Regions from separate parts of the Shewanella sp. LZH-2 genome, predicted to be linked through region 1. Evidence: riboswitches for the same ligand, from Rfam matches in the RefSeq annotation. Region 1 holds a riboswitch; each other region holds the start of a gene.
What was found. Region 1 has a riboswitch for lysine ahead of JM642_RS16090 (Na+/H+ antiporter NhaC family protein). Riboswitches for the same ligand answer to the same signal wherever they lie in the genome.

Region 1 (4,262 bases):
AAAAGCGGGCATTATGGGTTAGTGGTGTGGTTAAGCTGGCCGCCTTACCTTCTGTATCTTGTAACTGGTAATCCAGCAGCAATCGTGCCTGCAACACTTTACGGGTTTCGAAACCATCGTTGAGGTGTGAAGTAGAAATAATCTGATACTCGCGCGAAGCGGGAATGCTTGCTGACTTATCAGAAACCTGATTATCGCAAGCCGTTAACCCAAGCGTGAGCGTGACAGTGGTACAAAGTACCCTGCATATCCCTATAGCCATTTGAACTCCATTGGTAACTTATGTTATTGAAATGTAATGATATTAATATGTTGTTTGGCGACATTATACACAAAAATGCCCCTAGGGAATAAAAAGCTCACGCCAATTTGGGCGCATGATCAACCATAAATTGGCTATTGATGAGTGGAGAATTATTAAATGGGCGGCATAAAGCTAATTGCCCTGACAAGCTCTCATCCTTTACTCTTGGTAAGGCCGCTAGATAACTCACAAGCTAGGGAATATAAACCAGTGGTTAGCTTGTTTAATGGAGAAAGAACGATGAGCCCAGATCATAAGCCAGAACTAACCACACCACCTTTCCCTGTCATTCCTCAGGAAGCCTTTGACTGGTATGACGAATATGCCCACGGCATTATCGACCGCCGTGAGTTTATGGCTCGCCTTGCGGGCCTAGTGGCACTGGGTTTTACCATGACCACGCTGACGGGCGCACTAATGCCTAATTACGCCTTAGCCGAGCAAGTCTCCTTTAACGATCCCAGCATTCAAGCCAGTTATGTGAAATTTCCATCCCCCGATGGCTATGGTGAAGGTCGCGGTTATTTAGTCTTGCCAAACGCGTTGCTGATCCCAGGCCAAAAGGCGGGCGATCCTAAGACCTTAGATCTCAGTAAAAAAGCCCCCGTGGTATTAGTGGTGCACGAGAACCGAGGCTTAAATCCCTATATCGAAGATGTGGCCCGCCGCTTAGCGGCCAAGGGTTATATCGCCTTTGCCCCCGATGCGCTTTACAGCCTTGGTGGATATCCGGGTAATGATGATGCGGGCCGCGCCATGCAAGCGAGCCTTGATAGAGCCAAAATCGAGCAGGACTTTATCGCCGCGGCGCGTTTTTTAAGGGCGCACCCGCAGAGTAATGGCAAACTCGGTGCCGTCGGTTTCTGCTTTGGTGGTTATATCGTCAATATGCTCGCCGCCACCATTCCCGATGAGCTTGCGGCAGGCGTGCCTTTTTATGGCACACCCGCAGCAACTGAGCTGCGTAGCCGCGTGAAAGGCCCGTTGATGTTGCAATTTGCCGCATTAGATCAACGGATTAACGATACATGGGCCGAGTATGAAGCCCAGCTAAAGGCTAATAAAGCCGATTATGTCGCTTATCTTTACCCGAATGTGAATCATGGTTTCCATAATGACTCCACCGCCCGTTATGATGAGCCAACGGCTGAGCTCGCATGGACAAGAACCTTAGATTTTTTTGGTAAACATTTACTCGTATAAGTCCATTTGGCGCTATTGCAACGCTTGAAAGCTTGATGTTTCTTGTGTTACCAACTTGTAGGTGATTCATTGTTTTATACGCGAGTGGGATCAAAATACTTGCTATCAGTTCCCATCTCGCTAGAATGCCCGCTCGAATACCTTTAAGTAGAGGCGCGCTGCCTATGACTACTTGTGCGGAGGGTGATGCCGCAGATGTACAAGGAAAGGAGTCAGCGCCGAAGTAGCCAGGTCATCAAACCGAGCTGCTGGTTTTGCATCAAATAGGTGCAAGACTGCCATAGTCATCCACTATGGAGCGCTACCTGAAGGGGCTGAGGAGTAATACCTCCCTATAGGTTTTGTTTCTTTATCCTCTCGGTAGATCTCCACCCGTTTTTTGGTGAAAAGAGATCATGGACATTAGTCATTTTGCTGACTCAGGTTGGTCAGTACTTCCCCCTTTGTTAGCCGTCGCCTTGGCGATCATCACACGTCGCGTACTGTTATCCCTTGGCGTAGGGATTGTGGCCGGCAGTTTGTTACTCAATCAGTTTTCTCCCCTTGATTCATTGCACTATATGTTCAATACCGTGCTGAAGATTTTTTGGGTCGATGGCGCACTTAATCGCGACAATATCAATATGTTGCTGTTTATGTTGTTGCTTGGCGGACTCATTAGTCTGATGACGGTTTCTGGCGCCACCCGCGCCTTTGCCGAGTGGGCGGCTAAGCGCGCTAAGACCCGTCGCGGCGCAAAAGGCTTAACTGGTGTGATGGTGTTTGCGTTTTTTATTGACGACTTTTTTCATAGTTTGTCGGTTGGCGCCATTTGCCGTCCGGTGACTGATCGCTTTCAAATCTCCCGCGCCAAACTGGCTTATCTTTTAGATTCTACCGCTGCGCCCGTGTGCGTATTGATGCCCATCTCCTCTTGGGGCGCTTATATTATCGCGCTTATCGGTGGCATTATGGCCGCCCACGGCATTAGCGATCAAAGCCCTATCTCAGCCTTTGTTGAGATGATCCCGATGAATCTGTATGCAGTGTTTACCCTGTTGATGGTGCTGGTGGTGATTATCTTTCAAATGGATATCGGCCCGATGCGTAAACATGAAGCATGGGCGCTGGAGGGAAAGCTTTGGGATCCGTCTAAGCCTCGTCCAATCGGCTTAGATATGGAAAGCCCTGAAGAAAGTAACGGTGGCATGATCGATATGGTATTGCCGATCCTAACCCTCACCGGCGCGACCGTGTATTTTATGATCTCCTCTGGTGCGGCAGTGTTGGATGAAAAAGGGCTGCCATTTAGCGTACTTGGCTCTTTTGAAAACACCAATGTGGGCTCCTCGCTAGTGTATGGCGCACTGTGCAGCTTGGCGGTGTCAATTGTGCTTGCGCTGCGGTTAAAATTGGGCGCTAAAAACTGGCTTAAAGCCGCCCCGCAAGGCGTGATGGCCATGTTACCCGCCATTAATATTTTGCTGTTTGCCTGGGCGATTGGTGCGGTTGTTCGCGATGTTGAGACAGGCAAATATCTGGCCTCCCTCGCCAACGGTAACTTGCCAATGGAAGTGTTGCCTGCGGTGGTGTTTGTGTTGTCCTGCGCCATGGCATTTGCCACCGGAACCAGTTGGGGCACCTTTGGTATTATGTTGCCACTGGCTGGCGACATGGCCGCTGCCAGTGATATCGCGTTAATGCTGCCAATGCTTGCCGCAGTGCTTGCGGGTTCAGTGTTTGGCGATCATAGCTCGCCGATTTCCAGCACCAGTATTTTGTCGGCCACGGGGGCAGGTTGCCACCATATTGACCATGTGATGACCCAGCTACCCTATGCGTTAGCCATCGCCTTTGGCGCCACCTTAGGCTATTTGGCCATGGGGATTATGCATTCAACCTTAGCTGGATTCGCCGTAAGCGCCCTGTGGTTTGTGCTTTTCACTGCTTATCATCTGCGTAAAACGAAAAATCAGCCTTTGTTAGCTACGGCATAAGGCACTTTTACACGCTATCAACTAGGGGCCACGGGCCCCTTGCTTTTTTGTGGGCTTACTCAAGCCCATAGCCATCTAAGTTAATTTATGTTAGTCATCACTTAACTATCTAATTTGTAATGTGAAAGTGGTAGACATATGTTAAACAGAACGTTATCTTACGTTTTTAACAAGGATGAAACTTAATCGTGACCTCGATTCAGTTCACTTGCATCAGGAAGATGTATCTTTATTTCGCGAGAACACCTCCTGAACAATATGCGATAAGACTCTAGGTGCTAGATGCTAGATGCTAGGTGCTAGGTGCTAGGTGCTAGGTGCTAGGTGCTAGGTGCTAGGTGCTAGGTGCTAGGTGCTAGGTGCTAGGTGCTAGGTGCTAGGTGCTAGGTGCTAGATTTTATAAAAGCATTACAGCAGTGCAATCCCTTGGCTAATGGGTGTTGGCCAAGTGCGGTAGCCATGGAAAGATTTTTGTCGGTTCACAAAGTAGTGAACTGGTTATTTAGCGGCCTTTCGGCCGAGGTGAATCAAGGTCGTGGGTCTTCAACCCACACCCGACCAAGAGGGGATCAACAGCAATTCCCTCTTGGATCTCCCTTGCCGCCCCTAACGGAGTTGAAAGCCCCTTGTGCTCAGTGGCAAATTTGCTATCGCTTCCGAAGGATGCGTCCCTGCACCTGCGAAAGCTAGCTCGCCATCCATGGCGAGACTCACGCAATTTGCCTATTCGCCCTGCGGCAACTCCGAGGGGATGGTGTATTCCTTTGGCTCAGGTGTTA
Region 2 (4,262 bases), 2.1 Mb from region 1:
CGTGAGCATCGGCAATAAAGCCGTTCAAGAACAATTGCGTACCGCATTAGCACTAGGTGCTGATCGCGCGATTCACATTGATACTGAAGAAGAGTTAGCACCAGTATCAATTGCCAAATTACTTAAAGCCGTACAAGAAAAAGAACAAGCGCAATTAGTGCTGTTTGGTAAGCAATCCATTGATGGTGATAATAACCAAACGGGCCAAATGTTTGCTGCATTAACGGATATGCCGCAAGCGACTTTTGCTTCAGCAATTAAAGTTGAAGGTAATTCACTTCAAGTTGCTCGTGAGATAGATGGTGGTATGCAAACCTTAAATCTACCATTGCCAGCTGTGGTGACTGCGGATTTACGTTTGAATGAGCCACGTTATGCCTCATTACCTAATATCATGAAAGCCAAACGTAAGCCATTAGACGTCCTGACGGTAGCTGATTTAGGTGTGACGCTCAAAGCGCATCAAACGGTGATCAAGGTAACGCCGCCTGCTGAACGTAAGGCCGGTATTATGGTTGCGTCGGTAGCAGAGCTGGTTGAAAAGTTAAAGAATGAAGCGAAGGTGATCTAAATGGCCATTTTAGTATTAGCAGAACACGATAATGCGGCGCTGAAACTGGATACCGCTAAAGTTGTCACCGCAGCTCGTGCGATCGGCGGTGATGTACATGTATTGGTGGTGGGCCATCAATGTGTTGCAGTGGTGCAAGCTGCTCAAGCTCTACAAGGTGTCGCGCAAATATTAGTCGCCGATAACAGTGCTTATGAAGCGCATTTAGCCGAAAACGTGGCTAAATTGCTGGTGGACTTAGCACCAAACTACAGCCATATTCTCGCAGCGGCATCGAGTGCGGGTAAAGACACGTTACCGCGTGTGGCAGCGCTTTTAGATGTGGCGCAAATTTCTGAAGTGATTGCTGTGGTAAGCAGTGATACTTTTGTGCGTCCGATTTACGCGGGTAACGCCTTAGCGACAGTTCAAAGCCATGACGCTATCAAAGTGATGACAGTGCGTGCCAGTGCGTTCGATGCGGTTACACAGGGTAATAATGCTGCTGTGACTACCTTGGATAAAGTGTTTGAAGCCAAAGCTCAGTTTGTGTCTCAAGCGCTGACAGTTTCAGCACGTCCAGAGTTAGGAAATGCTGGCATTATCGTATCTGGTGGCCGTGGCATGGGCAGCGGTGAAAACTTCGGCATGTTAGAGCAACTGGCTGATAAGCTTGGTGCCGCAGTAGGTGCTTCGCGTGCGGCGGTTGACGCAGGCTTTGTTCCGAATGACTTGCAAGTCGGTCAAACCGGTAAAATTGTCGCACCTAATCTCTATATTGCAGTAGGTATTTCAGGCGCGATCCAACATTTAGCGGGAATGAAAGACGCTAAGGTGATTGTGGCTATCAACAAAGACCCTGAAGCGCCTATCTTCCAAGTTGCCGATTATGGCCTCGAAGCTGACCTGTTCGAAGCCGTTCCGCAGTTGATTGCAAGCTTAAGTTGATTTTATTTGTGAGCTAAGTCAAAGTAAGCGGCTTCGCGGTGGTAACTGCTTAGCCGCTTATGTTTTTATGAGCCTCACGCCCATGTATGGGCGTTCTTAGAAGTAGAGGCGCACCAAATATCAGTAGTGATCAGTAGGGTGATTCCGTTGATCGTTCACGAAAGGATTTGGTGCCGAAGTAGTTTGATTTATCACGATCAACTGCTGGGGTTGTGTCTAATAGGTACAACACTGCCATAGTATTTCCAGATACGGATATTAGGAATAGTTACTATGGAGCGCTACTGATAGGACAGGTGATCTTGGGTATCTATTGCCTTTTCCCACCAGTTCAGTCGCCCTCCATTCGTATTTTGACGAAGAAATAATCAATGACTGTAGTTAGTTATGCCGATTCGGCGCTTTCTTTGCTCCCGCCTGTGGTTGCAATTGTATTGGCGATTTTTACTCGCCGAGTGCTTCTTTCCCTCGGTTTAGGAATTGTGATTGGAGTATTATTGCTCAATCAATTTTCTCCTGTGGCCAGCGGTGAGTTTTTATTTAGCAGTGTAAAAGGACTTTTTTGGTCGGAAGATAGCGTAAATTCTTGGAATTTATACATTCTCGGTTTCTTGATTGTATTGGGGATGATCACCGCTCTAATTACTGTGAGTGGTAGTGCTCGGGCATTTGCTGATTGGGCAAGGTTACATATTCGTAATAAGCGCGATGCGAAATTACTGACCATGTTTTTAGGCTGTGTTGTTTTTATTGACGATTATTTCAATAGTTTAGTCGTTGGGTCTGTCGCAAGGCCTGTTACCGACCGTTACCATATTTCCCGCGCTAAATTAGCTTATTTATTAGATTCTACCGCAGCACCAGTTTGTGTCATTTCACCGGTATCAAGTTGGGGCGCTTATATTATTGCGTTAATTGGCGGAATATTAACAGCACATGGTTTTGCGGACTCTGGTCATTTGAGTGTATTTATTCAAATGATCCCTATGAATTTCTACGCAATTTTCTCTTTATTATTACTGCTTTGTGTGGCGTTTATGGGCTTAGATGTTGGCCCTATGCGTGAACATGAATTAAATGCCATGCGCGGTAATTTATACGATGAGACTAAAGGTTTACCGCCAGGTGCTAATGCTGATTTACCCGAAGCTGAAACAGGTAAAATCCTCGGGTTATTCCTACCTATCACAGTACTGGTATTTGCGACCCTGTATTTTATGATCGATAGCGGTGCCCAAGTATTAGCTAAAGAAGGCATTGAATTTAATATTATTTCTGCTTTCGAGAAAACCGATGTGAGTTCATCACTGTTCTTTGGTGCCCTGATTGGTTTAGCGGTTGCGCTGGTACTTAACTTAGTGCAAGGCGTTGAAAAATCAATGGTATTAAAAGGTGTAGTGCAGGGAGCTCGCTCTATGTTGCCTGCGATTTACATCTTGTTATTTGCTTGGACCATTGCAGGTGTGATCGGCCAGCTTGAAACCGGTAAGTTTATGGCTAGCCTAGCCACTGGGAATATTCCCTTTGCTTTCTTACCTGCATTAATGTTTGTGTTAGCGGGCCTGACTGCATTCTCTACTGGAACCAGTTGGGGTACGTTCGGGATTATGCTGCCGATAGCTGCGGATATGGCAATGGGAAGTCACACAGCCATGATGTTACCTATGCTGGCTTCGGTATTAGCGGGGGCGGTATTTGGTGATCATTGTTCACCGATTTCTGATACCACTATTTTGTCGTCGACGGGGGCCAGTTGCCATCATATCGACCACGTAGTGACGCAGCTTCCCTACGCAGTAATCGTTGCGCTGATCAGCATGATCGGCTACGTAGTGCTTGGCTTTACTGAATCGGTCAATGCGGGATTAGTGACTTGTAGCATATTGTTTGTATTGACGATTTTTGGTCTGCACATTAAATCCAAAAGTACGGCTTTATAAGTCCGTGATTTAACTTCGCTCTTATCTTGAGAATATAAAACAAATCAGCCAGCAACTATGCTGGCTGATTTTTATCTACTCAGTATCTAAGATTACTGAGTCTGATTGAGCCCACGGCGGTTGAGTAAACCTTCAGTGGTAGGCTCTTGGCCGCGGAAGTTCTTGTAAGCTTCCATTGGCGCAATACTGTTGCCCACTTCGCGAATGGTCTTACGGTATTTCATGCCGATCTCACGGTTTAGGCCGCCTTGGGTTTGCACATAGGCAAAGGCGTCAGCCGCTAAAATTTCACTCCACATATACGCGTAGTAACTTGCAGAGTAACCACCTGGGAAGGCGTGGGCAAAGTAAGTTGACTTATAACGTGGTGGTACGGCGGTGATATTTAAGCCGTGCTTTTTCAGCGCATTAGCCTCAAAGGTCGCTACATCTTGCAATGGTGCATCAGGGCTTAATGAGTGCCATTCCATATCCACTAGCGCCGCAGCCATATACTCTAACGTATCGAAGCCTTGGTTAAAGCTGCCGGATTTTAACAGTTTTTGCAGTAACTCATCAGGGATAGGCTTGCCTGTTTCGTAGTGCTTGGCGTAGTTGGCTAACACTTTAGGGTGGGCCGCCCAATCTTCTTCGAAAGTCGATGGAAATTCCACAAAGTCACGGGATACCGAAGTCCCAGAAAGACTTGGGTAAGTCACTTTGGAGAACATACCGTGGGTACCGTGGCCCATTTCGTGGAACATCGTGGTGACTTCGTTATAGCTGACGAAGGTAGGTTGGCCATCAGGCGCCTTTTTAATGTTCATCACGTTAACTACGACAGG
Region 3 (4,262 bases), 1.8 Mb from region 1:
TAATTTTGTTTTCCTGCATAGCCTTATGCATTTCTGCGCCATCATTGGCCTCAGTTACCACATACCCTTCTGCCTCGAAAATACTTCTTAGCGTGTTACGGGTAACGGCTTCATCTTCAACGATCAGAATGTGCGGATTTTGCATATTAAGTACCTAAATTTTAACCAATATTCTAACCATAAGAATCACTTACATCGGATTCTTATATTCATAAAATGTTGATACTTCCACTTACTGCTCTGTGCTTCAAAGGGAAGATCTTCACGGCTACACGTCAGGATGTATATAAGTGAACGTTTAAAGTGTAATACGATAAAACGTAACCAGTATCAACTTCGATAAGCAATAGTTAAAAATAGTTCCTTAACTATTGTTTTTTTTAAAATGTTTAAATGATAAATCAAATGTAGAACACATTTTAAAAGATGTCTGGCCAGCATAAGGTGATTTCGCAGAGGAATCTAACAAACCCTTGTCAAGATTAAGCAAACTTAATGTTATCTGCTTAACTGGCCAATGACGACATTGTACTCGTTTTAGGCATTTGTTAACAAATGAAATGTTAACAAATTTCAGGCTGAGACGCTGATTTACCATGATATTTACTTTAGTCATTGATTAGTATAACTAATGTATTTTTAATTCTTGTGAGCCAGTTCACGCCTCTTTGGATTTTTTAGGCTCTCTGTTAAACTAGCGCGGGTTCATTTTTCGACTAGACTACCAATGGACAACATGACTCAAGATTTGTGGCAGCATTATCAAACGCCGTTGTTTTTGCTTACTCAAGCATTATCCTGTGATTTTTCCTTTGCTGTAATTACCGCCCATAATCCCGCTTCAACCCCCCTCACTCCCAGCCAAAACCGATTACTCGACCGCCAACTTCTACGTGAAATTGAATTATTAGGCAGTCCCTATCGTGCACTGATTGGGGCATCGCCAGATTTATCCCATATGGAGAAGAGCTGGGCCGTGTTTATTGATCGCAGCATGGCCTTGCAGTTGGGGAAAAAGTTTAATCAATACGCTATCTACATGGTGGAACAGGGCGAGGTGAGTTTAGTGCCTTGTACATTAGCCGGGCAAACAGAGGTGTGTTTAGGTCGATTTAACGACTATGTGCGTTTGGTTTATGAGCTACCGGACTTGGTCACCTAACCGCGATTGACGCTTTTAATCGCTCCTCTGGCTAAGCTTTGCTGATCTCACGGCAAGGCTAGTTTGTTTTTCTTCTTTGCTAGATCTGATTGATTTTTCCCTATTCTCGTTTGGCATAAGTCGCAAACGTTTTAAATTCCCATTGTTTTTAAATGCGTTTATTGAATTTGTATATAGTGTGTGAAATTAGCATTGACTTCATTAGGGGTTTATTGCTACTTTTTTCGTCCCTTTCCGGCGGAAAGGAACAGAAGAGGAGCGTTAACTAGGTAGTCAGTCAGAGGAGCACAAACTCCAGCGATGATTGATGAGGGAGATTAACGCCGAGGCATAGATATGGTTGCTGCATGTTTATGTCGGTCGCTTAGGCTGAATCCTAACGATTGTCACCTGTAATTGGTGGAGAGCTTCTGGTGACGATTGCTGTTTCCCTTCTATTGGGGTGCGTATCATTGAGCACCAGGCTCTTCGAACGAAGTTAGTTCGGAGCGTAATCATGTTAGTTAATCAATATCTTATCCTAGTTTGTGCCGTGTCTTCTGCTTCTGCGGAGGTGCGCTAATGTCTCTTGTTGTCGCAAAATTTGGTGGTACTTCAGTCGCCGATTACGGTGCAATGAATCGCTGCGCCGATATCGTACTGGGCAATCCCGATTGCCGTTTAGTGGTGGTTAGCGCCTCCAGTGGCGTGACGAACCTGTTGGTTGAACTGACCCAAGAGTCAATAAACGACGATGGTCGCTTACAACGATTAAAGCAAATTGCGCAGATTCAATACGCTATCTTAGATAAACTCGGTCGCCCTAACGATGTTGCTGCCGCATTAGATAAGCTGTTAAGCCGTATGGCGGTATTAAGCGAAGCGCTGGCGTCCCAGCGCAGTAAGGCCACCATGGATGAGTTATTGTCCCTTGGCGAGCAGTGTTCGTCGGCATTATTTGCGGCGGTATTGCGCGAAAAAGGCGCCAACTCAAGTGCCTTCGATGTGCGCCGTGTGTTGCGCACCGACAGCCATTTTGGCCGCGCCGAGCCACAGGTTGAGCAAATTGCTTTGCTATCGAGTGAGCATTTACTGCCGCTGTTATCTGAGCAAGTGATTGTGACTCAAGGTTTTATTGGCTCCGATGAAGCGGGGCAAACCACAACTCTCGGCCGTGGCGGTAGCGACTATTCTGCGGCACTGTTAGCCGAAGCGTTAAAAGCCTCAGCGGTTGAGATTTGGACCGATGTGGCCGGGATTTATACGACCGATCCGCGCCTCGCGCCAAATGCCCATCCGATTGCCGAAATCAGCTTTAACGAAGCCGCCGAAATGGCGACCTTTGGCGCTAAAGTATTACATCCTGCGACGATTCTTCCGGCCGTGCGCCAACAAATTCAAGTGTTTGTCGGTTCAAGCAAGGAGCCTGAAAAGGGTGGCACTTGGATCCGCCATCAGGTTGAAGATGCACCCGTGTTCCGCGCGGTGGCGCTGCGCCGCGACCAGACGCTACTCAATCTGCACAGCCTACAAATGCTGCATGCGCAGGGCTTCTTGGCGGAAACCTTTGCCACATTGGCAAGACACAAGATCAGTGTGGATTTGATTACCACCTCCGAAGTTAACGTATCGCTCACTCTAGATAAAACCGGATCCGATTCAAGCGGACAAGGTTTATTAAGTGAAGCGTTACTGCAAGAATTATCGCAACATTGCCGCGTGCGCGTGGAGGATGGTTTAGCATTGGTGGCGATTATCGGTAATCGCATCGCTACGACTGCGGGTATTTGTCGCCGCGTGTTTGAAGTGCTCGAACCCCATAATGTGCGCATGATCTGCCAAGGTGCCAGCCCGCATAACTTGTGTGTGTTAGTGGCCGAATCCGAAGCGGCACAAGTGGTTAAAGCGTTGCACGAAAATTTGTTTGAAGGCGTTTAGTATGTTGCCGACGACATCGTCTCTGCAAATTGGGGAGCTTGCCGCAGGGCAGGCTCTGACGCTGCCGATTTATCACTTCAAGCCAAGTGGTCACGTATCTGGCCCTAAAGTGTATATTCAGGCTAATGTCCATGGCGCTGAGGTGCAAGGCAATGCGGTGATTTATCAATTGATGAAACAGTTGGAAAATTGCCACATCTTAGGTGAGATTACCTTAGTGCCCTTGGCTAATCCGCTGGGGATTAATCAAAAAAGCGGTGAGTTTACATTGGGGCGTTTTGACCCTATCACTGGCGTAAACTGGAATCGTGAGTACTTAAATCACGCGATAGATTTACCCGCTTGGTACAGCGAGCATGCCGAGCTTAGCGATAGCGAACTTATTCAAGCATATCGCAGCACCTTGATTGAAGCTTGCCAGCAGCGGTTACGTAATGATTGGGGTGTGACCACGGGCCACAGATTGGCGGTTAGCTTACAGGCTATGGCCCATGCGGCGGATATAGTGCTCGATCTGCATACTGGGCCTAAATCCTGTAAACATTTGTATTGCCCTGAATATGATATTGCCGCGGCGCAGTTTTTCACGATTCCTTACACACTGGTGATCCCCAATAGTTTTGGTGGCGCAATGGATGAGGCGGCATTTTGTCCTTGGTGGCAATTGAGTGAAGTGGCAAAAGCGCAGGGGCGGGATCTCAATATCGCCGTTTCAGCTTTTACCTTGGAACTGGCGAGCCAAGAACGCATTTGCCTTGAGGATGCTTTAGTCGATGCTAAAGGCATTTTGGCCTATTTAAGCCATCGAGGGGTGATTGCCGAGCAAGTGGAACCCGTTAAGATGCCGCGTTTTGGCTGTTATCTTAAGGATTACAAAAAGTACCATGCGCCTATGGCGGGCTTGGTGGAATATGTGGCGCCCGTGGGAGAGCCGCTTGCAGCGGGTGAGACCTTAGTCAATCTGCTGCGACTCGACTTATATGGCAGTGCGCAGGAGCTGACGGCACTCAGTTTGCCGCAGGATTGTGTGCCTATACTCCATTTTGCTTCGGCGTCGGTGCATCAAGGCACAGAGCTCTATAAAGTCATGACCAATCTGTTTGAATTGCCATATTAACGGCAATCAGCAAAACAAAACGCCAATCTCGAGATTGGCGTTTTTTATTACAGTCTACAACCACTT

Region 2: linked by a shared signal. The riboswitch ahead of JM642_RS06975 (Na+/H+ antiporter NhaC family protein) and the one ahead of JM642_RS16090 (Na+/H+ antiporter NhaC family protein) in region 1 are both predicted to bind lysine.
Region 3: linked by a shared signal. The riboswitch ahead of lysC (lysine-sensitive aspartokinase 3) and the one ahead of JM642_RS16090 (Na+/H+ antiporter NhaC family protein) in region 1 are both predicted to bind lysine.

Annotation. Positions count from the first base shown of each region.
Region 1 is NZ_CP069350.1:3,645,784-3,650,045, reverse strand. It holds gene JM642_RS16100 (hypothetical protein) at 1-262, opposite strand, end outside; gene JM642_RS16095 (dienelactone hydrolase family protein) at 545-1,507, shown strand; lysine riboswitch at 1,648-1,819, shown strand; gene JM642_RS16090 (Na+/H+ antiporter NhaC family protein) at 1,903-3,483, shown strand.
Region 2 is NZ_CP069350.1:1,537,789-1,542,050, forward strand. It holds gene JM642_RS06965 (electron transfer flavoprotein subunit beta/FixA family protein) at 1-571, shown strand, start outside; gene JM642_RS06970 (FAD-binding protein) at 572-1,498, shown strand; lysine riboswitch at 1,594-1,790, shown strand; gene JM642_RS06975 (Na+/H+ antiporter NhaC family protein) at 1,870-3,438, shown strand; gene JM642_RS06980 (M3 family metallopeptidase) at 3,531-4,262, opposite strand, start outside.
Region 3 is NZ_CP069350.1:777,842-782,103, forward strand. It holds gene arcA (two-component system response regulator ArcA) at 1-145, opposite strand, end outside; gene JM642_RS03560 (DUF3293 domain-containing protein) at 728-1,162, shown strand; lysine riboswitch at 1,406-1,580, shown strand; gene lysC (lysine-sensitive aspartokinase 3) at 1,724-3,079, shown strand; gene JM642_RS03570 (succinylglutamate desuccinylase/aspartoacylase family protein) at 3,081-4,196, shown strand; gene JM642_RS03575 (zinc transporter ZntB) at 4,251-4,262, opposite strand, start outside.